DNA from 4 places in the Planococcus alpniumensis genome. Region 1 is predicted to be linked to each of the others. Evidence: riboswitches for the same ligand, from Rfam matches in the RefSeq annotation. Region 1 holds a riboswitch; each other region holds the start of a gene.
The links. Region 1 has a riboswitch for thiamine pyrophosphate ahead of G3255_RS08925 (ABC transporter substrate-binding protein). Riboswitches for the same ligand answer to the same signal wherever they lie in the genome.
Positions count from the first base shown of each region.

Region 2: linked by a shared signal. The riboswitch ahead of G3255_RS09465 (YkoF family thiamine/hydroxymethylpyrimidine-binding protein) and the one ahead of G3255_RS08925 (ABC transporter substrate-binding protein) in region 1 are both predicted to bind thiamine pyrophosphate.
Region 3: linked by a shared signal. The riboswitch ahead of thiT (energy-coupled thiamine transporter ThiT) and the one ahead of G3255_RS08925 (ABC transporter substrate-binding protein) in region 1 are both predicted to bind thiamine pyrophosphate.
Region 4: linked by a shared signal. The riboswitch ahead of G3255_RS16775 (acetylornithine deacetylase) and the one ahead of G3255_RS08925 (ABC transporter substrate-binding protein) in region 1 are both predicted to bind thiamine pyrophosphate.

Region 1 is NZ_JAAMTH010000001.1:1,741,019-1,747,162, reverse strand. Features, by position in the region: gene G3255_RS08940 (ABC transporter ATP-binding protein) at 1-498, opposite strand, end outside; gene G3255_RS08935 (ABC transporter permease) at 491-1,252, opposite strand; gene G3255_RS08930 (thiamine-binding protein) at 1,258-1,551, opposite strand; gene G3255_RS08925 (ABC transporter substrate-binding protein) at 1,551-2,558, opposite strand; TPP riboswitch at 2,687-2,796, opposite strand; gene G3255_RS08920 (putative quinol monooxygenase) at 2,894-3,190, opposite strand; gene G3255_RS08915 (MarR family winged helix-turn-helix transcriptional regulator) at 3,220-3,648, opposite strand; gene G3255_RS08910 (nitroreductase family protein) at 3,755-4,399, opposite strand; gene G3255_RS08905 (GNAT family N-acetyltransferase) at 4,559-5,095, opposite strand; gene G3255_RS08900 (M3 family oligoendopeptidase) at 5,248-6,144, shown strand, end outside.
Region 2 is NZ_JAAMTH010000001.1:1,846,464-1,852,607, forward strand. Features, by position in the region: gene citZ (citrate synthase) at 1-589, shown strand, start outside; gene G3255_RS09455 (protein adenylyltransferase SelO) at 748-2,208, shown strand; gene G3255_RS09460 (hypothetical protein) at 2,272-2,484, opposite strand; TPP riboswitch at 2,667-2,771, shown strand; gene G3255_RS09465 (YkoF family thiamine/hydroxymethylpyrimidine-binding protein) at 2,852-3,457, shown strand; gene G3255_RS09470 (ECF transporter S component) at 3,450-4,031, shown strand; gene G3255_RS09475 (ABC transporter ATP-binding protein) at 4,018-5,454, shown strand; gene G3255_RS09480 (energy-coupling factor transporter transmembrane component T family protein) at 5,435-6,144, shown strand, end outside.
Region 3 is NZ_JAAMTH010000001.1:1,048,975-1,055,118, reverse strand. Features, by position in the region: gene G3255_RS05285 (M3 family oligoendopeptidase) at 1-1,715, opposite strand, end outside; gene G3255_RS05280 (TspO-related membrane protein) at 1,902-2,642, shown strand; gene map (type I methionyl aminopeptidase) at 2,687-3,439, opposite strand; gene thiT (energy-coupled thiamine transporter ThiT) at 3,600-4,175, opposite strand; TPP riboswitch at 4,271-4,370, opposite strand; gene G3255_RS05265 (M20 family metallopeptidase) at 4,510-5,592, shown strand; gene yxzF (small protein YxzF) at 5,657-5,806, shown strand; gene G3255_RS05255 (SGNH/GDSL hydrolase family protein) at 5,869-6,144, opposite strand, start outside.
Region 4 is NZ_JAAMTH010000001.1:3,312,717-3,318,860, forward strand. Features, by position in the region: gene tenA (thiaminase II) at 1-279, opposite strand, end outside; gene G3255_RS16775 (acetylornithine deacetylase) at 292-1,617, opposite strand; TPP riboswitch at 1,690-1,793, opposite strand; gene G3255_RS16780 (halocin C8 precursor-like protein) at 2,225-2,998, opposite strand; gene G3255_RS16785 (MoeB/ThiF family adenylyltransferase) at 3,382-4,401, opposite strand; gene G3255_RS16790 (thiazole synthase) at 4,398-5,165, opposite strand; gene thiS (sulfur carrier protein ThiS) at 5,167-5,370, opposite strand; gene thiO (glycine oxidase ThiO) at 5,367-6,144, opposite strand, start outside.

The DNA.
Region 1 (6,144 bases):
CATTTCCGAACGAGTGAATTCATCGAGTGCTGAAAACGGCTCGTCCAGCAAAATGAGCGGCTGCGGGCTCAACAGGCTGCGGATAAAGGCGGCGCGTTGCTTCATGCCGCCTGACAATTGGTGTGGATATGATTGCTCGTATCCTGCCAGTCCTGCTTTTCCCATCATTTCTACGGCCGCTTGCTGATCTTTACGTCCTACGATCTCAGCCCCTAATAAGACATTGTCCAGCACTGTGCGCCACGGAAGCAGTGACGGGCTTTGCGGCATATAGCTGACGGAGCCTTTTTGGCCGTTTATGTTCTCGCCGCCCAATAGAATGGTTCCTGCATCTGGTTCATACAGCCCGCCGATCAAATGAAATAATGTGCTTTTTCCGCTGCCGGAAGGGCCGAGCACGGCGACAAATTCTTCTTCCTGGATTTGCAGCGACAGCTCTTTTATCACTTCGGCCCCGTCAAAGCTTTTGGTCAATTGCTCGATTACCAGTTCAGCCATTCGCATCTCCTCCCCCGCTCGTTTTCCAGCGGATGACCCGCTTTTCGAGTAACACAATCGCTGCAAAGAATATCATGCTTAAACACATGATCAACAAGATCGCGACAAAAACTTGCGTCGTCCGGAACGACGACGAGGCGAGCGTCATATAGACGCCGATGCCTTCCTGCGCTCCGAGCCATTCGGAAATGACGGCGCCCATGACGCTGTAGGTCGCCGCAATTTTCAATCCTGAAAAGATCGACGGCATCGCATGCGGCCATTCGAGCTTCCAAAAGATCTGGCGTCTGTTAGCTCCTGCCATTTTCATATAGTGCAGCAACTCGCCGCTCGTCTGCCTGAACCCGTCAAGTGCCGCGATGGTGATCGGGAAAAAGCACACGAGAATGATGATGATCAGTTTTGGCAATAAGCCAAAGCCGAACCAAATGACCAATAGCGGCGCCAACACGATGATCGGGATATTTTGCGATAAAATCAGCAAAGGATAAAAAGTCTCCCGCAGTTTCGGCACGAGATGAAGAATCATCGCGACGCCAAGGCCGATCGACGATCCGATGAAAAAGCCGAGGATCGACAACCGGATCGTCGCAAATAAATGCCCGCTGTAGTTTGGCCAACTTTTTACCGCTTCTACCCCGATCTGATAAGGGGTCGGCAATAGCCAGTCCGGCACTTCAAACAGCGGCACCAGCACTTGCCAGATGATCAATAAAAGGATGAGGACCAGAACCGGTCTCCATCCTTTTTGCATAATCTTCACGGCCGGTATTTCTCCGTCAATTTATCCATCGATGCGCCGCTCGGCTGATACAGCACTTTGATTTGGGAGATGACGTTCGGGCTGCCGTTTTCGATCATCGCCTCGTTCATTTCCTCGACGATCGAAAACAACTGCGTCAGATCCCCTTCCATCGTCGTCTCCAATGGATTGACTTGGTAAGGGACACCTGACTTTTCAATGACGGCGATGGCTTTATCTACATACGGAATGACGTCTTCCCCGTTTTTCGTTTTCGGGATGATTTGAATACTTAATAATGCGTTGCCCATCAGTTTTCCTCCTCCGGTAAAAATTCATTGGTGTACGCCTGCTCGACGTCCAATTCCTCATCCAGTAATCCATTGTCGAACATCCAGGCAGCGTAATCCGCCCATACTTGCTCTTGTTGTTCGCCGAATTTCGCTGCATCGTCCTGATATTTCGGCGACAGCCATTTCTGGCTCGCTTTCACCAGTTCCGGATCCAAATCCGGGACCGATTCGATGAGGATGTCCGCTGCTTGTTCCGGCTCATCGATGGCGAATTCATAGCCTTGCGACACTGCTTTGGTGAATGCACGGACGGTTTCCGGATCTTCTGCAATCATGTTTTCATTGGTCATCAGGATAGGGGTATAATAATCCAGTTTCTCCGAGTAATCCGTCAAATACTGCATGTTCAATTCGTCGCCGCGCAGTTCAGCTTCAATGCCCGTCCAGCCGTAATAGATCCACGCAAAATCGATGTCGCGTTCGACCGCCGTGAAAAAGTCGCTATTGCCGATATTGACGATGTCGACGTTTTCCACATCGGCCCCTTCCTGTTCCATGATGGACCCAAGCACCGCTTTTTCGACTGGCGCTCCCCAGCCGCCGTAAGTTTTTCCTTCGTAATCGCTCGGCGACTCGATCTCTTTGTCTTTAGGTGAGGCAAATCCGGACGTGTTGTGCTGGATGAGCGCCGCGATTGAGACGATCGGAATGCCCTGCACTCTCGCTTCCGTCAAGCTTTCCTGTGCGCCGATGCCGAATTCCGCCTGGGTGGAAGCCACCAATTGATTGGCGCCCGCTTCACCCGGCAAGATGATCTCGACATCGAGCCCTTGCTCTTCAAAATAGCCCTTTTGCTGTGCCACATACAATCCGGTGTGATTTGTGTTAGGCGTCCAATCCAAGACCATTGTCACTTCTTGTAATTCCTGCTGTTCATTTGCCACATCGCTTCCCGGATTTTGCGCTTCGTCTGTGCATGCCGCCAGCAGCAATACCGGTGCAATGGCAATCGTCCATTTTTTCATATTGTTTCCCCCTCTGAATGAATTCATAAAAGATGATTTCAGGAGCTGAGTCAGGGGACATATCCAATTGCGGATACAAAAAAGCGCCCAAGGTTATAGAAACCTTGGGCGCATATCATCGCAGAATAGACCGATTTGAATATGTTCCCTCCGCTGGTATTAGCCAGTTCAGGTTCCAAGGGTCAATATCTCACGGATATTCTCTCAATCGGCAACACCGATTCCCCCACATGTGTTTTATGAAATTAGCATTTGTCTTTCAAGGTCTATATTGTCACAGTTCACCGAGATGTTCAAGCTCTGTCTGGCATCTCGTTTGAATAAACAAGCTTTCCTTACATTGGAACAGCTTCACCGCTGTAAACTTTGAGTTCGATCGGCGCACTCATGAATTCGGCCGCTTTTTTAGAGAATGCCGTGAAATGCTCGCTCGTGTTATGAGCTTCAATCGCTTGCGCATCTTTCCATACTTCTACCATTGTGAAATGGCCTTCCTGCTCGACCGATTTCATTAAATCGTATTGGACATTGCCTGGTTCTTGACGCGATGCTTCGATCAGGATCTTGCTTTCGTTTAAAAAGGCTTGTTCCTGGTCAGGTTTCACTTGTAAATGTGCGTGAATAATCATCATTTCATTTCGCCATCCTTTAATTTAGTTTTTTAATAATCGACAATATTGTCTTGCATGCGTTGGAGCATATCGCTAAGCGCATTCACTTCGTCAGTGGTGAAGTCGTTTAGCATTTGCTTGACGAAGCCCATATTCTCTTTCCGGTATTCGATGATGCGCTCGCGGCCTTCATCGGTCAGGCTGACAAAAATCACGCGATTGTCTTCTGGATTTCTGCGCTTCGTGACCATGCCGCTCGCTTCAAGCTGTTTCAAGTGGCGCGTAACCGCGGCACTATCGATATTGACCAATTTTTGAAGCGTCGACTGGTTGATCTCTTCTACCTTATAAAGTTGGGACAATAATTCATAGCGCGATGCACTGATGCCTGTGCAACGCTCGAACTTCGGGCTGATTTGATTGGTCAGGCCCTTAAACTGATGCAGCACTTGTTCCTGCTTTGAAAATGAACACGGCATAAAAAGACCTCCTAAATGATCGGTGAAGTCAATTGATAGCTGTGCCCACTATTCATTGACCAGTCAAATATAATACATAAATCCCGAATACTCAAGGTCAGCTGGTTTAGCTCCAGGTCGTGGTCGTTTCGACCGGCAAGCGGTATGACTGGAAGCCTTCACTCGCGGCTTTACCGATCGTGAGAAGCATGACTGGCACATAACGCTCTTGGTCCAGGCCGAACGTTGCAGCGATTTTTTCCTTGTCGTAGCCACCGATCGGGTTGGTGTCGTAGCCGAATGCACGGGCAACGAGCATCAATTGCATGGACACAAGTCCTGAGTCCAATAGCACGATGTCTTTCATTTGCTCACTCGACATGCCTTCATACAAAGGTTTGAAGTAGCCGACTTGGAATTCTTTTACTTCTTCTGGCATATAACCGAGTTCTACGGCTTTTCCGTAAATTTCTTCTGCGTACTCAATGTTGTTGAGGTCGCCGAACACGGCGATGACAGCTGATGCACTCATCACTTTTTCCAAGTTGAACGATGCCAGCGGCGCTAGCTTTTCTTTTCCTTCTGCACTGTCGATAACGACAAAACGCCAAGGCTGCATATTGATGGAAGATGGTGCCGTGGATGCCTGTTCCAGGATTTCGGTCATTTCCTCGCGGCTGATTTTCACATCCGGATCGTATTGCTTAATGGAACGGCGCCCATTGACGATTTCATTGAAATCATTGGTTTTTTTGTTTTGTAATGTGTTCATCTTAATTGCTCCTTTTTCTACCCTAATAGTTTTGAGAGATATTAATTGACCCCTCATTAATTGATGCCTCACATAATATAAACCCGTTAAAGAAAAAATGCAACCAGAAAGTTTCAAGGGATTTTTTATCCACAAAAAAAGAAAGGCTTCTGCAGCCTTTCATGTTTTTGCAGTCATATAATCTCTTCGGATAATTGCCATGATGATTTCGTCTGAAAACATCCCGTTGTAATGGAGCGCTTCCCGCAAGACCCCTTCTCTTTTGAAGCCGTTCTTTTCATAAGCGCGTATGCCCCGCTCATTATGGCTGAACACTTCCAATTGCAGGCGGTTGAGTTTAAGCTCGTTGAAGACAAATTTCAGCACCAGCTCGATCGCTTCTGTGCCATAGCCTTTCCCCGTCAGTGCCATCGCATTCATGGTGATCCTGAACCCCGCACTTTGGTTGCCCAGATCAATATCCAGCACCGACAACTCGCCGATCATTTGATCCGTTGCGTTCAAACAGATCGTAAAATCGTAGCGCGAGTCGTCCTGCTGGATCTGTTCGATATGGTCTTTGATTTGCTCGACCGAAAATCTTGCTTTTGTTCCGGTCATGTAGCGAATTTCTTCGTCTTCGGTATGGTTCAAGAACAGCTGTGCATCTTCTGCCTCTACTGGCCTCAAGTATATCCGTTCATTGATTAGCTTCATGGGTTTCCTCCAATTTAAGATTATTATCTAATTCATTTTCAATACGGCCACGGGAGCACGGAATTTTCAAATCATTTCGACTTCTCTTATTCATTGCTGTAAACTAAAACAGAACACGCGTTTCTATCCGGAATACCGAAAGGAGAAATTCAATGAACACCACAACCTACCCCGAGCATTGGAACTTGGATGCTTTATTTAATGGCAAGAGCAACTCGCCTGAATTTTTTCAATTAATGGAGCAGACGAAAAGCCAGATTCAAGAGCTGTCTGAACTGATTGATTCCATCAATTCGAAAAGTTTTTCCATCGAGAAAATGTTGGTGGAAAACTTAAATGGCTTTGGAATCGTCCAGCTATCGCTTTCGCAGATGAGCTCGTTTGTCACGTGCCTGCTGGCAGAAAGTCCGAAAGACTCCCAAGTATTGATACTGCGCGGAAAAACGGCCTCGCTTCAAACAGAATACAATGCGATTCTGACGCGTTTCCAGCAGCTGCTATCAGAAATCGACAAACCCCAGTGGAATGCCTTAATGGAATTGGAACAACTGAAAGATTATCAGTTCATCTTAAATGAATGGCGCGAGCAAGCCGATTCACCATTGTCTGTAGAATTGGAACATCTCTTGTCTGATTTGATGGTCGATGGATATCATGCCTGGGGCGATCTCTATCGATCAACCGTCAATAATTTGACCGTCTCTATTGAAATAAACGGAACCATAGAAGATTATTCCATAGCCCAAGCGACGAACCTGCGCTCCCACCCAGACAAAAAGCTTCGTCATCAAGCAGCACAAGCCTTAGAAAACACATGGCGAAATCAGCAGGATACCATGGCCCGCATCCTCAATCACCTCACAGGGTTCCGGCTGCAAGCAGATAAAAACAGAGGAATCCCGAATGGACTCGACAAGCCATTACAAGACAACCGGATACAAAAAGAAACCTTGGAGGCTATGTGGCAAGTCGTCAGTGAAAACAAGAACAGCTTTGCCTTTTATTTAACGCATAAGGCCAGGGGCAATAAGATGTCTTTTCATGATTTC
Region 2 (6,144 bases), 110 kb from region 1:
GCTTGTACTTCACGCTGACCACGAACTGAACGCTTCGACGTTCACGGCGCGTGTCGCAGTTGCGACTTTGTCCGACGTCTATTCCGGCGTAACCGCTGCAATCGGCGCCTTGAAAGGCCCGCTGCACGGCGGCGCCAACGAGCAAGTCATGAAAATGCTCACAGAAATCGGCTCTGTCGACAACGTCGAGCCGGTCATCAAAGAAAAACTGGCGAACAAAGAGAAAATCATGGGCTTCGGCCACCGCGTCTACCAAAAAGGCGACCCGCGTGCAAAACATTTGCGCGAAATGTCGCAAAAGCTCACAGAGCTTCGCGGCGAATCGAAATGGTATGACATGTCCGTGAAAATCGAAGAATTGGTGACCAGCGAAAAACCGCTTCCGCCAAACGTCGATTTCTATTCGGCTTCGGTCTATCACTCGTTGAACATCGAGCATGACTTGTTCACGCCGATCTTCGCGGTATCCCGTGCGTCGGGCTGGCTCGCGCACATCCTGGAGCAATACTCGAACAACCGCTTGATCCGCCCGCGTGCGGAATACATCGGGCCTGGCATGCAAACCTACGTGCCGGTTGAAGAACGTTAATAGGAATTCCGAAAGCTTGAGCCTCACCTTTAGATAGGTGAGCAGCTCAAGCTTTTCTATTTCCACAAGCCAGTCTCATATATTTGTTTCATGTTTTTCATTGTGGCTATAATAACAGAAAAGAGTTGCACGAAAAATTGACATTAGGAGGCGCTCCCATGAACTACACAGATATCGGCTGGAAATTGCAGAACAGTTACGCTGGCCTGCCGAAAACCTTATATGCCCCGATGGAAGCCAACCCGGTTGTATCGCCAAAGCTGGTCATCGCAAACAAATCACTGGCCACAACACTTGGCCTAAATACCGAGCAGTTGTATAGCTCCGACTCGCTAGAGATTTTTGCGGGTAATCGATTCCCCGAGGGTAGCTTCCCGCTCGCCCAAGCCTATGCAGGCCATCAATTCGGCCAATTTACGATGCTCGGCGATGGCCGTGCCATCCTAATCGGCGAACAGCATACACCGGATGGCGAGATTTTCGATATCCAATTGAAAGGCGCCGGCGTCACGCCCTTTTCGAGAAGCGGAGATGGCCGCGCGGCACTCGGTCCCATGCTGCGGGAATACATTATCAGTGAAGGCATGCACGCGCTCGGGATTCCATCGAGCAGAAGCCTGGCAGTCGTATTGACAGGAGAAAAAATCCAGCGCTACTCCGCAGAGTCTGGAGCGATCCTGACACGGGTGGCTTCGAGCCATATCCGTGTCGGCACTTTTCAGTTCGCCGCGAAATATCGCTCGACTGAAGATTTAAAAGCTTTGGCGGATTACACGATCAAACGGCATTTCCCAGACATCACGGGGCCTGACCGCTACATCGAATTATTCCGCCAAACCGCGCAACAGCAAGCTTCACTCATCACGAAATGGCAGCTCGCAGGATTCGTCCACGGGGTCATGAACACGGACAATATGGCGATCAGCGGTGAAACAATCGACTACGGGCCATGCGCTTTTCTGGACCGCTACGATGAGTCCGCGGTCTTTAGCTCAATCGATGCCGGCGGCCGTTATGCTTATCGCAACCAGCCGCTCGTCGGAGGATGGAATTTAGCTCGTTTTGCGGAATCTCTGTTTCCACTGTTAAATGAGATTCCTGAAAAACAAGCCTTGGCGTCTCTCCAAGGGGCGCTCGAGGAATATGTCAGTTTGCAAAAAAACTTGTATTTGGCAGGCATGCGCGAAAAACTCGGCTTGTTTACCGAAATGCCAGAAGATGAACAACTGATAGATGCGTTGCTGGAATTGATGCAAGAAAAGCAAGCGGATTATACCAATACATTCCGTTCCTTGACTTTCGACGCAGTAGAAGAGCCCCAACTGGCAAACGATCTGGATTTCAAAGCTTGGCACAGCCGCTATAAAGCCCGCCAACAGCAAGAAGGCCGCTCAGCACACGAAATCCTGGAAATGATGAAAAGCCGGAATCCGGCTGTCATCCCGCGCAATCACCGCGTGGAAGCGGCACTCGAAGCTGCAGCGCAAGGCGATTATCAGGTAATGGAAAAACTATTGGAGATCCTCCGGAATCCATATGCCCATTCCGAAGAGCAACTGCCCTATACGGCCCCGCCACCGCCTTCAACGCCGCCATACCAGACCTATTGCGGCACATAAAGTTTAAAAATCCCCTGCCTTTTCTTCGGCAGGGGATTTTCTTGCTGGCGCTTGTCAGTTCGATCACTGGCCGTCTGTGACTTCATTAACACTGACCATTTTGACTTCGTCCATCTTGAATTGGTAATACGTATCGTTGTCGCCGATAAATTCGCGGAAATCATCCGCATCCAAACCGCTGACCGCTTGTTTCGGGGTATCAGCTTCGACGGTGCTGACCGCCTCGACGCCTGCGCCGAAATGATAAACGACGCGGAATTTTTTTGTTGATGCCATAGTTATTGGATTCCTCCTCAAATGCTTGTCTGCTTTAGGTTTACCCGATTTTTTAGGGAGTATTCACCTCAGCCATCATTTTCTCATTCTCGATGAAAATAGTAGAATCCCTTTACTTGGGAAAGTATTTGACTTACACTTTAGCCATCGGGAAAACCCGACACTTAAAACCGCATACCGTTTTTCTGCACTGGGGGTGCATATTTTGCTGAGATGAGAGCTTTCGCTCCGATCCCTTATGACTCGATCAGGTTAGGACCTGCGTGAGGAAGTGCGGTGACTTTCCGACATGACTACGAAATATGGAATAGTGGCTGCATCTTCACGGATGCGGCTTTTTTGTGCATATTTTTAGGAGGGATTCCATATGGAACCATATTCATGCGGCACCAGCCCGATCGTAGGATTTCGCTTTTCCTTACATCCGATGAGCGGAAATTTTATCAGTATCATCAAAAGTGCGTTGAAGGACACCGATACATCCCATGTCTGGATGCAAACCGACGACGTCTCCACCGTCATCCGAGGCAAACAACAGCATGTTTTCAATGTCGCGAAAGCGCTGACGCTTCATGCCGCGAAAACGAAAGAACACATTGCCCTGTCCGGCACCTTTTCAGCTGGCTGTCCAGGTGATACAGCGGGTGATGCGTATTTGGACGCCCCCGATGAACCGGCAAACGAAGACGCCAGCAAGCAATACGTTTCATCCCAATTCGCCCTTTATCCGATGAACAATCCCGATTATATGGAAGTTATCTACCGCGAAGTGGAACGTGCCAAAGAGTTCGGTGTGTGGAATGATTCCATGCATTATGCTAGCGGCATCCACGGGGATATCCATGAGGTCTTTGCTTTTTACGAAACGAGCTTTTCCAGCGCGCGCTCCGCTAAACACCCCCACCTCGTGATGACTGTATCCATGAGCATCAACAGTCCTTCACACAAAACAGGCGGTGAAGATCATGCTTAAGGAATGGAAACTGAAAGAAATTGTCCTCATGTCATTATTTGGCGTCGTGTTCGGCATTGTTTACTTGCTCTTTTTGCACATTGGCAACTTATGGGCAGGCGTCATCGGGCCGCTCGCTTATGAATGGATGTTCGGCATCTGGTTTATCGTCTCCATCATTTCGATGTATATTATCAGAAAGCCTGGCGCTGCTTTATTACCAGAAATCTTGGCCGCAGCTATCGAAGTGATGCTCGGCAATGCGATCGGCCCGAGGCTTATCCTATCAGGCATCATTCAAGGCCTCGGAGCAGAAGCAGCGTTCGCGCTGACTCGTTACCGGCATTTCCATGTTGGCATCTTGATGCTTGCAGGTGCTGGTGCTGGAGTTTTCAGTTTTGTTTACGGCTATTTCCTATCGGGCTATGCTGCATTGGATCCTTCTTTCGTCGCCTTGATGTTCACACTTCGCGTCGCAAGCGGTGCGATCATTGCCGGCATCGGCGGCAAATATATCGCCGATTCACTGCTCGCAACTGGATCACTACGGGGCTATGCTATCGCTAAGGCGGAAAAAGGCGATGTCCGTGCTTAATCCGGTTTTTCAATTAGACAACTTCAGCTTTCGCTTTCCGGAGTCAGTAGAACCGACCTTACGCCATATTACGCTCGCAATCCATGCGCAAGAACGGGTGGTCATTACAGGGCCAAGTGGATGCGGAAAGTCCACGCTTCTCTATGTGCTGAACCGGCTGTACCCGCATAATTGCGATGGCCAAGTTTCTGGCACCGTCAGGATCTTCGGGCGTACATCACAAGAATACGAACCTGGTGAAGCCAACCGGAAAGTCGCAACGGTTTTTCAAGATCCCGACAGCCAATTTTGCATGCCGACGGTCGAAGAAGAACTGGCGTTCACTCTGGAGAATCTTCAAGTGCCCCGGGAAGAGATGCCAAAACGCATCGACCGGATTTTGCGCATGACGGGCCTGGACGATATTCGCCATGGTTCCATTCAAACCTTCTCAGGCGGGATGAAACAACGCATCGCCACAGCTTGCGCCTTGATTATGGAGCCTGACTGTTTGTTGCTCGATGAACCTCTCGCCCATCTCGACCCGTTGACGGCGAAAGAGTTTGTCGCTTGGTTGGATCAATTGCAACAGGAAAACGGTCTTGCAATCGTCGCCGTCGAGCATAAATTAGAGCTATGGGGAGAATTTTTCGAACGGGAGATCAGCCTTTCGGAAAACGGCGCCATACAGAAAGACCAAGCCTACACCAGAAGGAATGCTCCTTTCCTGCCGAAGCGTGAGACGGCCAAACAGCCAAAAGTCTTGTTTGAGGCAAGGGATCTATCCATTACACGAGCTTCAAAAGCTTTGCTGCGCGGTGCCAGCCTGCAGCTTTATGCGGGTGAAGTGATGATCATTGCAGGACCGAACGGAAGCGGGAAATCGACTTTGCTGAAAGCCTTATGCGGCATCATGAAACACGATAGCGGGACGATTTCAGGAGAGTTTGCCGGATTTGTCCCACAATCGCCCGAGCAGCTGTTTCTGTCGAAGACTGTAGAAGAGGAATTATCGTATTCCGGAAATTCCTCTCCTCATGATGTGAAAGATCTTCTCGAGGCACTTGCCTTGGATCCTATTGCTCAAGCCCATCCTTTTTCCGTGAGCCATGGCCAAAAGCGCCGTGTGGCCATCGGCGCGATGCTAGCAGACCGTCGCCAAGTTTTGTTGCTAGATGAACCGACGGCAGGGCAAGACCTCAACGCATTGATGGAGCTCCATCACCAAATCACTTGCCGGGCGCAAGACGGCTGCGCGTTGGTTGTGGTGACGCACGATATGAATTTTGCCTTGAGCATTGCGGATACGATCTGCCTAATGAAAGACGGCAGATTATCCGCTCCTCTTGAACCACAAGAGCTTTTTTCAAGCCCTGTCCTGCTGGCAGAGCACCGTTTATATTGGCCGGAAAAGGAGGAATCCTATGCGCCGTCTTTTACATGAAATGAACCCCAGCTTGAAATTTCTTGCTGTCACTGCATGTATGCTGGCGCTCGCGTTTTTTTTCAATCCTTGGACGCCACTGATGTTTTTCCTAGGCATCGTATTGGTACAATTGCTGTTTAGCCAAACCAATTGGAAACTTTGGTCACTTGTTATGCTGCCTTTTGTGATCGGCGCATTCGGTTATTTCTGGACTACCTTGGTGTTCGGTGAGTCTGGTGATGGGACTGTGTTATGGACAATCGGCATGATCGAAATAACCGCTCAAAATTGGGAGCATGCCTGGTCATTATCATTCCGCGTCCTGGCGTTTTCAAGCATTTCGTTATTATTTGCTTTCACTACCGATCCTGTCCGGTTTATCCAAAGCTTGATGCAGCAAGGAAAACTGTCTCCGAAACTTGCTTTCAGTGTGCTGATCAGCTATCAATTCCTTCCTGTTCTAAAAACGGAATTCGAGCAGTTGCAGCAAGCTCACCGTCTCAGGGGTCCGGGTGCGAAACCAACGCCATTCAAACGAATAACAGCCTTGCGCCGCCTGCTCATCCCCCTGCTTGCCGGTGCTGTCAGAAAAGCCGAGCGCGCCGCCTTTGCGATGGAAGCGCGGGCGTTTACAGACGCAGCAAGATCTCATTACCGGGAAATCAAGATTGAGCACAAGGATTATGCATTGCTTGGCATGTTTTCATT
Region 3 (6,144 bases), 690 kb from region 1:
GTAATGTCCTCTCCGAGATGCTTCATCGCCAATTGTTCTGTACTCATGATTGCTGTGTCACGGAGCAAAGCCATATATTTTTCTTCGAACCCTTGTCCTTCCTCTAGCGCTTTCGCGTAAACGCTGAGTGAGAACAGGTAGCCGAATGTGTACGGGAAATTGTAAAACGGCACATCGGTGATATAGAAATGCAGTTTGGATGCCCAAAAATGCGGATGCCCTTCCGATAAACTGCCGGCAAACGCTTCCTCTTGGGCCTGTTCCATCAATTCGTTCAAGCGGCTCGCCGGGACCACGCCGTTTTTACGCTCTTCATAAAATCTCGTCTCGAACAGGAAGCGGGCATGGATGTTCATGAAAAACGCCACGCTGCGCTGGATCTTATCTTCCAACAAAGAGATTTTCTCTTCTTTGGTCACAGCGTTCTTGACCGCTGCATCCGCTACGATCATTTCCGCGAAAGTCGATGCCGTTTCAGCGACGTTCATCGCATAGCTGCGGTTCAAGTCATGCATCGGCTGCAGCGCATGCGTATGGAAAGCGTGCCCCAATTCATGGGCCAATGTCGCGACATTGGACATCGATCCGCCATAGGTCATGAAGATGCGCGATTCGCCGCTTTTCGGAAGCGATGTGCAAAAGCCGCCCGGCATCTTATGCGCACGGTCTTCTGCTTCTACCCAGCCGTTTTCCAGCGCGTGGCGGGAGAATTTCTCCAATTCCGGGCCGAATTTCCCGAAATGGCGGATGATGAACTCCGACCCTTGTGCGTAGTCGAACGACTGGGAATTTTCCACGACTGGCGCGTCGACATCGTACCAAGCGAGCTGGTCCTTGCCGAGCAATTGCGCCTTGCGCGACAGGTAATCCGCAAATGGCTGTTTGTGTTCGCTGATGGCTTGCCACATGACATCCAAAGTTTCCTGCTTCATGCGGTTCATCTGCAGCGGCTCTTCCAGCACATTGTCGACGCCGCGTTTTTTATACATCTGCAGCCGGAATCCCGCAAGCGAGTTCAAAGTCTTGGCAAACAGCTCTTCTTTTTCGCCCCATGCCGCTTCCAGCTTGTCATAAGCTTCCTTACGTACGGTTGCATCTTGGTGGGAGCTCAAATTATTCGCCTGCCCCACCGACAAGGTCTTCTCTTCACCGTCAACACCCACTTGGACCGAGATCGAGGCGATCAGCAGATCGTATAATTCGCTCCACGCGTGATAGCCATCGATGCCGAGCGATGTAATGAGCCCTTCCTCTTGTTCAGATAACAGCCGTTTCGCTTCTTTGCGCCATTCGTCCAAGATGAAGGCGAATTCCTTCAAGTCTTCAGTCGAAAGTAGCTCTGACCAGATATTCGGATCCGTCTCCATGAGCGCCTGCTTGAATTTCAAGAAAGCACTTTGGAAACGCGAGCGCATAAATGCATGTTCACTTTGCAGCAATGCCGCTTGTTTGTCTTCGGTGTTTTGCGCCATCAAGCAGCCGATAAACGCTCCGGCTTGGCGAAGGTCCACCGATACATCACTGGTCTTTTCCAAGAACGTCGCCACCTGCTTCGCGTCGGCCGTTTGTTTCGGGACACCGAATGCAGCAGCGGCATGTTCGAAATCGGCCAGCTTGTTGCCTGTTGCCTCCAGATGCGTTCTTAATTCAGCTGAATCGCTTCCCCCTGAAAATAAACTGTCGAGCTCCCATACTTCCGGATATGTATTCGTCATCTTTTTTCCCCCTGCGGTCACGAATTTTCAAAATACATTAATAAGTATAACATCTCCCTTCATGGAACGGGAACGGCGACCGCCTGGTACTTTTCACGATATCGCCATTTTTCAAAAACTTCCTGCACTTTCTTGTTGGTCGTGCGGGCTGGCGAGTTTATACTGATATTTGAGGAGGGATTTCATATGATTCGCGTACTGCTGATGACGCTGGCATTTATCGCCGTCGTCACCATGAATGCCTTGGCGAATATACTGCCGATCAACGGTCAGACTACCGGTGAAATCTCCGACCGTGTGCCGGTCCTCTTTACGCCGGCCGGTTATGCATTTTCCATCTGGTCCGTTATATATATTTTATTGGCTATCTGGATCATCGGCTTTTGGCTGCGCTTGAAAAAAGGAGTGCACCCTTCAGCAAAAGTCTCATTGTATTTCATCTTGAGCGCTGTTTTCAATATCGCCTGGCTGCTTTGCTGGCATTATGAGTTCTTTATTTGGTCGATCGCTGCAATGATTGCCTATCTATTGTCGCTGATCGCTTTGTACTTGGAATACGGAAACGACGAACGGGGCTTGACGCAACGTTTGCCGGTCTCGGTCAATCTTGGCTGGATCAGTGTTGCGACCATCGCCAACATCAGCTATGTCCTCACTTTCTACAGCTGGAGCGGCTGGGGGCTGAGCGATCAATTGTGGACGGTCATCATGCTGACCGTAGCGACCGCATTGGCACTTCATATACGCTTCCACCATTCGGACATCCCGCTGACTTTAGTATTCATCTGGGCGTTCGTCGCGATCGCCGTCCGCCATGGCATGGACGAGATGCTGGTCAGTACGGCAGCTTTATTCTTGAGCGGCGTTTTACTGACCGGTATTCTGTTAATCAAGAAGAAGCCGGCAAAAACAGATATGACGCCATAAAAAAACAACCATCGGCTGATGGTTGTTTTTTATATTCGCTGATTTTATTTTTCGAGTTTCGTCAGCAGGATCGGTTCGCCTTTTGTGACGAGTACGGTATGTTCGATCTGTGCGACGAGCGATTGGTCCGGCGTGATGAAGGTCCAGCCGTCGCCTGATTCGATGATATGTTCAGCCTTTTGGGAAATAAACGGCTCGACTGCGAGCACCATGCCTTCTTTCAAGATCGTCGTTTCCCATGCATCGTAATAATTAAGGATATATTGCGGTGCTTCGTGAAGCGATTTCCCGACGCCATGACCTGTCAGGTTCTTGATGACGAACAAGCCCTGGTCTTTCGCTTCGCGTTCGACTGCCTTGCCGATCTGGTTCAGCTTGGCACCGGCTTTCACTTTCATCATGGCACGTTCGAATGCGGATTCCGCCGCTTGGCAAAGCTTTTCTTTCGCTTCGTGCCCTTCACCGACCACGAATGAAATGCCGGTGTCCGCGAAATACTCCCCAAATGATCCGGACACGTCAATATTGACAATATCGCCGTCATTGATAACGCGCTTTCCTGGAATGCCGTGCGCCACTTCTTCGTTAACGCTGATGCATGTATAGCCCGGGAAATCATATTCCGATTTCGGAGCAGAGACGCCGCCCCATTCTTTGAACAGGCGTCCGCCCAGTTCATCGAGTTCTTTCGTCGTGATGCCGGGCTTCACGGCCGCTTTCATTGTTTCGCGGATTTCCGCCACCATCTGTCCGGCTTTTTTCAATCCTTCAATATCTTTTTCATTAGTCGCTATCATACTGACCCTTCTTTCAAACTATTCTATTTGAGCATTATAACATAGAATAAGCCGGTCTCGCCTCTCCTACCGTTCGGTATTTTACCATAAATACCCAAATTAAACATAATCAATTGATTTAACAATCTAAAAAAAACCGCCTATCGATAGGCGGCTTTCATCATGCGTCTGGCTGTGTCAAACGCGGGGCTGTGATAAACAGTAGTGAGCAAACAATCGCCGCGACAATCGCAACAGGAATCATATAGGTAGCGTTATAAACCGCTGAATAGATGAAGACGTTGCCATCAGCAAACATGCCGAAGAACAAGATCCCCGTAATAACATGGATGACATAGCGGAGAAATGAACCGATCAAGACACCGAGTGCGACCATGACAATGATTTTCCCGGTCTTTTTCGCCTTCACAGCTTCCAAGTAACGGCCGCGCACCATTGCGGCCAAGCCGACGACGCCATATGCCAGCAAATAATCCAAAATGACTTGCATGACGACAAAGCCAAACGACAGCGGCGCAACCGAGATGAAACCTGTGACAATCTGCAGTAAGCCGACTAGAAGCCCCGTGACGACACCGGCTGCGATGCCTCTCCGGAAAGCCATCAGCACGATCGGAATCATGACCAAGCTGACCGATCCCCCTTGCGGCATGCGAAAGGCGATAAAATCCAATACAAAGCCGAGAGCTGCAAAAATCGCAATTTCGACCATTAACAATACGCGTTTATTTCTCATTCAAACTGCCTCCTTTTGGATTTGCACATCACCAGAAGGGCCGTTTTTTCAGAACAACAAAAACGGCGCCAGGACAGATCCTGGCGCCGCTTGGGCCGGTTTTCCATCCACATCCCTGCGCAAGCATTAACTTGCAGGTTCGAAGGGTAAGAACTTAATCGTTCACTCTCAGCCAAAGCTCCCCTTGTGGTGTATACAATTATTCCGCTATTATGTGTATTGTACACAACGAAAACTTGGCTTGCAAGGCCGTTTCAGCCAACCGGATTAGGGTAGTTAAGAACTAGCAAACTTTGTGGAAGGTGGTGGAGGCAGTTTGAAAACTGCCGGGTCAATGATTGATTTATTGAAGAGTTTGATTAAAATCGAAAGCGATACAAAAGAAGGGGCGAATGAAGCCTTGATGTTCTGTTCAGAATGGCTTAAAGAGCGAGGTGAAGAAGTCGTAGTCCATGATAACGACGGCTACCTCATGCTGACAGCAGCCAAAGGACAAGGCGCAGAAAAGATCATCTGGAATGGCCATGTCGACGTCGTGCCGGGACATAAAGAACAGTTCTCTCCAATCGAAGAAGGCGACAAACTTTATGGCCGCGGCTCGGCGGACATGAAAGCAGGCGTCGCCGCGATGATGCAGGCATTTGTTGACCTTGATGCTGCCGCCTTGCCGCGCGAAGTGCATCTACACATCGTCACCGATGAAGAGATCGGCGGGCGCAACACGTCGAAGTGGCTGGTCGATCAAGGCCATTACGGCGATTTTGTCATTTGCGGCGAGCCAACCCATTTGAAGATCGGTTTGCAATCGAAAGGTATTCTTCGAATGGATTTGACGTTCAAAGGTAAGCCTGCCCACGGCTCACGCCCGTGGGAAGGCATCAACGCCATCGAATCGGCGATGAAATTCCATGCCGGCATGAAAGATTTACCGTTCCGCAAAGAATCGACGGACTACTATGAGCAACCTTCCGTCAACTTGCCGATCATCAATGCAGGCGATCGCTATAACGTCGTACCGGAAATCTGCAAGATGTCCTACGATATCCGCTTCATGCCCGGGCAGGACAAAGACGAGATCGTCCGCCAGATGGAACAGCTGGCCGAAACACTCGATGTCGACATGGAATTCAAAGCGAGCGGCTCGACCCCTGCTTTGACGACGACGGACGACCATCCGTACATCCAGACCTTGATGAAGGCCGTCGAGTCGACGCTGTCGGAACAGCCGGTGCTGTTCGGCCAGCACGGTGCTGCCGACACCCGTTACTATGCCGAGAAAATCGGCGGACAAGGCGCCATCGAATTCGGGCCGAGCGGAGACGACTGGCACGGCAACGCCGAATACGTCTCCATTTCAAGCGTCCATTCCTACAAGGATATTTTGATCGCGCACGCCATCGCTCCCACCGATGTTTAATAAAGGCTGAAATCGGGAAAACTTTATTAAACCTCAATACGAAAAAATGAATGGAGCGATAAATATGGCTATTGGAAGAATTGTCAAATCTGCGATAAAATATGCGCCGATTGCTTACCCGATCATCCGTAAAGTGATGAACAACCGAAAAAAGAATAACGTAAATAATGAAAACGATACGCGCAACCGCAGCGACTCACGAAAAAGCCGCTGAACGATAAAAGGCCGGAGAAAATGATCCATTTTCTCCGGCCTTTTTTATAGGGTTCAATATTCTTAAATGAGCGGCAATGCCTGGCGGATCGCTAGATAATCCAGAGTCTTGCCGTCCGAAGGCTTGGTGGCAGAATCGTCACCTGAAGCGTCTTCAGAAGCGGGCTCTTCATCTGCCCCATCCGCTCCATCTGACGGCTCTTCCTGTTCCTGCATTTGCTGGATCTCTTCGAACGTTACAGGCGCCGGTTCAGGAAGTTCTGCATCCTCTACTTCCAACTCTCCCCCGTAATGCTCGAAGAATGCATTCGCCATCTCCTGGTAGCCATCCACGTTCGG
Region 4 (6,144 bases), 1.6 Mb from region 1:
AAAACGTTCCGCATACTGGCGGTGCAATGCCATCTCTTCGTTCATAGTGGCATCCAGTAACTTGGCAAATTGTCCCATTGTTTTAACATCCTGTGACTTGGTGGCACCAATCGCAAACAACTTTGCATACTCGATTAAGTAAAGATAATCTTGAACCATGAAGAACCGAAACTTTTCTTTATCAAGAGACCCCTTCCCCATTTCGACTACAAAAGGGTGATTATGGTTGTTTCTCCAAATGGGTTGAAGGGTTGTATGTAATTTTTCGCTAAATTTCACGTTGATCGCTCCTCACTCTGCCTGCTTTTTCGTATGGCACCAAGTAAAAATAAAATACGCCATAACTTTAGAGAAATTCACCAATTCTTGTATCTCAATGGACTCGTGAACGCTATGGGCTTCTATCAACTGCCCCGGTCCATATACGACTGTCGGGATGCCTGCTTCCGCAAGCCACCCGCCATCGGTAACAGTCGCGGACACACCAATAACAGCCTTTTCTGAAAATAAATGTTGGTGTGAAGCTGCTAAAGTCTTTACGCCTGTATGTTCCGGATTCACTTCAAAAGCTGGAAAGACCTCGCCTCTATCTTCTATCATTGAATGCCCACCCCATATAAAAGTGGGTGGATGTTCTTTTAGCCAAGAATCCGCTTTTGCAGCATTTAAAAGATGTTCTTCAATTTCTTTGCTTACAGTTTCATAGGACTCATTCGGATAAAAATGTACGGTGATCCAGAGCCGGCACTCGTCCGCGATAAAAGCGGCATGCCTTCCTCCTTCAATCACAGCCGGATTAATCGTATTTGTTCCTGGAGGATAACCCGGATAGCTTTTTGAAACCGCCCAATGACGCTCTAACTTCTGCAGACTTTCAATGATAATCATCATTTTTTCAATAGCGCTTGCTCCTTGCGAAAGACCGCCACCTGCGTGAATCATCTGCCTGCGCATGGCATCATGATAAACTTTCGGATCTTTAATGACCACCCAACCGGTGATCACCCCGCCCTGCCCTTGGATCTGCAGATCACTTGTATCAACTACAACCGCAAAATCCGCCTGGTAGCCCCTTTCGCAACACTGCAGGGTGCCAGCTTCACCAACCTCTTCTCCTATAACTGATTGAAAAATAAGGTCGCCCGGCAATTCGATGCCTTGTTCATGAAAAAGTTTAAGGACAAATAACGCAGCAGCCATCCCTCCCTTCATATCGGCAACACCTCGGCCTATAATTCGATCGTTTACAACTTCCGCCGTGAAGGGATCCGTTTTCCATACTTCTTCCGGCCTCACTTCGGCCACATCAATATGTCCATTGATGATCAAGCTTTGAAAAGACTTTCTTTCAGTCCCTTTTTTCACACCAACGATGTTTGGATCTCCCGGATACACATCCCATCGATCTGTTGCAAATGCTTGGCTTACTAAATACTGTTCAATCCACCCTTGTGCTTCAGCTGTGTTGCGAGCAGGCGGTGCCGGAGTTTGAAAAGAGATAAGTTGTTTAGTAAGATCAATCAATTCATCTTTTTTTAACTCGATTTCTTTGATTACTTGAAGCAACTGATTGTTTTGCAAGAAGTTTAATTCTCCTTTCGATATGATTTCCTCCACAAAAAAACACTTCTTTCCCATAGGAAAGAAGTGTAAATGACTATAAAAGGTTAAGCCTCATGTGGAGACAAAATTCTTCTGCCATCTCTTCCCTCCGCTAGTATTAACTAGATCAGGTGAATAAGGGTCAAGACGAATGTCTTTCTCAGCTTTAAACAGCTCCCCTAGAGCAATTGTGCAATGAAGTTTTATTGTTACTTTAGTTCTATCATAAGGATTAAATAATTACAACCGGTCACTTCACTCTACTGTCATTATTTATATGAGACAAGAAACTGTAACAATAAATCGAACCGAATCCGCTGCGCTTTCATTTTATAAAAGCTATCACTTTAAACTCGATGTATTGTAGTTTGTTTTTTCTTTTGCACATTTTGTATTTTATAATTGACTTATATACACAAAAGCACTTTCTAATTTAAAGTTCCATTTCGAACTTTCATTATTATTTCTCCTTAAATATATTGGCTAAAAGTGAAGATTGCTGACTAATTTTAAAAATAAAGGCGCTCGTAAAAGGAGATGGAAGCGTTTGAGCTTCGGTACCCCTCAAAAAGAGTAGCATCTGCTACTCTTTCTTTGTTGTATTCAACTACTTTGGAACGGATCAATTACAAATTTGATCTGTCGCAGCTGTACAGCCGACACTGCCTATCAAAGCACAGACAGCCGCTAAGCCTAAACCGCCAATCCCGGTAGTGATTCCCAGAGCACCCGCTGCAGCATAACACAACACGCCTCCACCGGTACCGCACAGAGCCCCAACTGCATATTCACAAAAAGAAGCATAAGCTCCAAATTCGTCTGCGTTCTTTCCAGCCTGCTGAATCTTATGTTCTGCAGAAGCGACAAAATCATCGTGGCTAAGCATCAAACCCTTTTCGTCAAAAATCGTCCCTGCTGTATCGACGGTAATGTCGTAAATTTCGGTTTGATTCCCGTCCAAGTTATAGAAGGCATTGATGCGTATTTTTCCTTGGTCTATATTTTCTGCATAGACCGCTTGATTCGTCAGTATATCCCCATTTTTTACATCATATGTGAATTGAACGTATGCGAGGTTATCACTTGTTTTCGCAAGTCCTCCAAACACGAATTCAATATATGCAATATCGCCTTTGGAACCATCTACTGTGTTGATAATTATGTCACCTTTTGAAATTGAGTTAATTTTGGTGTTCTCTTTGTATGCCTGATACTCTTCTGTATTTTTTAACGCATTTCTGATTTGATTAAACTCATTTTGCTCGACATTCGATGTTCCTTTTTCAAACATTGAAGTTTCAGCATTGACAGCACCTACGGAACTAAATGCAGAAGAGACAATGAGAATAGCTGCTATTGCTAGCATCAGAACTTTTTCAAAAGGTTTGATTGACATAATGAATATTCCTCTTAGTTTTTTCTTTTTTTTGAAATGAGCATGAAAGAAACAACCAAGGCATAAATAAACAGAAACAGTACAACCCCTAATTCAATCCCTGAATCAAACATCGTCCTCCCTCCTTTTTCTTCCGTCATTCCTTTGATTTCCAATTAGAGATTATATAAACAATTAAAATCAATAAATACCCAAATTTAATAGATAATTTACATAAAATTTACTTTTTCATTATTATTTCAATTTCTTAAGTTTGAGCTCTAGTTCTTTTAAAGTATTCATCTCTTTATAAAAAGAACCTGTCTAAATGGATTATTAATATCCTGGCTTCAAAAAGTTAGAGTAGTTCAGTCCAATCAGACGAAAATATTTTTAAAAAAACATTAGCTTAAATATCGGTGATATAAACTTTTAGCTTTGTCGATGCTCTTTGTGCCGTGGATTAAAACACGGCCGTCATTAAAAACAACTAGACGACAGTCGCTCGTTGTAAAAGAGAGCAAATAGGGATTACGAAAGACTTCCCTTCCAAGCTTCGATAAAACTGTGCTCAGCTTTCCTAAATCTCTATCCACTGGATGAGGAGGCCGGATTTGAACGGTGTCTCTTCCGCATAAAACAGCAGTTTTTAACTGGGACGAGTAAGAAAGATAAGGGTATGTCCGATTTTTTCCACAAGAAGGACAATCCTTGTCCCATAACTTCCCCACATCAATAGATGAGTAATGGTTTTTCCAGAGGTCGAATGAGATAAGCTTTTTCCTTAACTGAGTTGAATCTTCCACTAAAATTTTCAGTGCCTCTGCTATCTGGATTGAAAGAACCATTTGAACAGCGGGACTGATGATGCCAACAGTATCACAGGTCAATCCTTCCATGGGCACAGCCTCAAGCAGACAATTTAAACATGGTGTGCTATCTGGAACAATTGTATAAGAGAGTCCATAACTGCCTACACAGGCACTATAAATCCAAGGAATTCGTTCTTTTTGAGAGATGTCATTTATGATCATTCTGATATCGAAATTATCACTCGCATCTAAAATCAAATCGACCCCATTTACCAGCGTTGTCATTTCTTTCACTGAAACATCCATGGTATGACTAATAATCTCTACATCAGAATTGACCAGCATTAAACGGCTCTTAGCTGCTACCGCTTTTGGAATTCGTTGTTCTGCATCCTTTTCCGTATATAGCTGTTGTCGCTGAAGATTGCTCCATTCCACATAATCCCGGTCAACGATGGTGAGTTTTCCTATCCCTGCTCTAACCAGCATTTCTGCACTGCCGGCACCTAATGCTCCTGCACCGACAATTAAAACATGCTTCTTCTTTAATTTCTTTTGTCCCGCTATCCCAATCGGTTCGAAAAGTTCCTGTCGTGAGTATCTTTCGTTCACTTGTGGCTCATCTCTTCCACCGGACTACTCGGCGTAGCATATCGCCTTATCGGTATACGTCCAGCCTCATACCCGAGTCTTCCTGCTTGGATTGAAAGCTTCATTGCAAGAGCCATTTTTATGGGATCTTTCGCCCCGGATACTGCCGTGTTCAATAAGACTCCTGCTGCCCCCAATTCCATTGCAATGGCCGCATCAGAAGGTGTTCCAATCCCTGCATCGACAATGACAGGAACAGTTGTCTGTTCAATAATATATGATAAGTTTAAACGGTTGATGATTCCCTGACCCGAGCCAATGGGAGAGGCGCCAGGCATAATAGCATGACAACCTAATTCTTCAAGCCGTCTTGCGAGCAACACATCATCCGATGTATATGGTAAAACGGTAAATCCTTCTTTTAACAGTTCTTCAGATGCTTTCAGTGTTTCAATAGGATCGGGCAGCAAAGTTTTTTCACAGCCGATAACTTCCACTTTTATCATGTCACAAAGACCCGATGCTCGAGCTAATTTCGCAATTCGGACTGCTTCCTCAGCACTCTTTGCTCCCGCTGTGTTGGGCAGTAACGAGTATTTTGCCAAATCCAACTTTTCAAGGAGGTTGGGTTGGCTGGCTTCAAAAATATTCATTCTCCGAACGGAAAAAGTTAAAATCTCAGTACCCGAAACATCAATCGCTGCTTTTTGGGTATCAAAGTCAGGATACTTTCCCGTTCCCAGCAATAATCGGGAAGAATACTCAAAATTATTTATTCTCAACATGTTATCCGCCTCCTACAAAATGAACTAATTCGATTTTATCTCCTTGAGAAAGAAGAGTTTCATTATGTTTTGCTTTCTCCAGTATTTCATTGTTTCTTTCAACAATTATAACTTTCTGATTCAATTCAAAATACTGCAACAGATCCACTATAGTTGTTGTTCCATTTGGTACGTCCACTTGGGTTCCATTTACTGTTAACTTCATTTACTCCACCTCTTGACGTTTCTATTTAAGATTTTTCGATTTACATGAAATGGGGTTATATCAATGGAAGGGCGGGTTCCCACAATTAGCTCGGCCATCACCTTCCCAGTAATTGGAGATAGTAAAATCCCATTCCTGAAATGCCCAGTCGCGATGTACAGTCCTTGATAAGCTGGGTGTTCACCTAAATAAGGCAGCCCATCAGCAGTCTGTGGCCGAATCCCAGCCCACGCCCTTTCCCATTCGGCTGTAACTATAGAAGGGACGAGACTTTCAGCCTTCTTAACCAATGAGGAAAGCCCTTCTAAAGTGACTTGTTGGTTAAAGGTATAAGGTATGACTGTTGCTCCTACGACAATTCGTCCACCTTCTTTCGGGACAAGATAACAGCCTTCTGAAAAAACAGGTCCGGCCAATAGGGGTGTTTCCGACTTTACAGAAAAGCATTCTCCCTTTACCGGATAAGCTTCCAGGGACAACCCTGTAGCCTTCAATAATTTTTCGCTCCAAGCTCCTCCAGTCACCACCACTTTGTTGCTGAAAAAATCCCCCTCACTAGTGGCTACACCTGTCACTTTTCCTTCAGAGAAATAAAAAGAAGAAACTTCTACATGTTCTTTCAATACCGAGCCGAGTTCAGATGCAGATTTGATAAATCCCCATGTTAATCGAGATGCTGCTACTTGCCCGTCTCGTTCAAGATACATACCTCCCATGATTTCCTTTGTTAATGAAGGCTCTCTATTCCTTGTTTCCTCGACTGTGAGCAGTTGC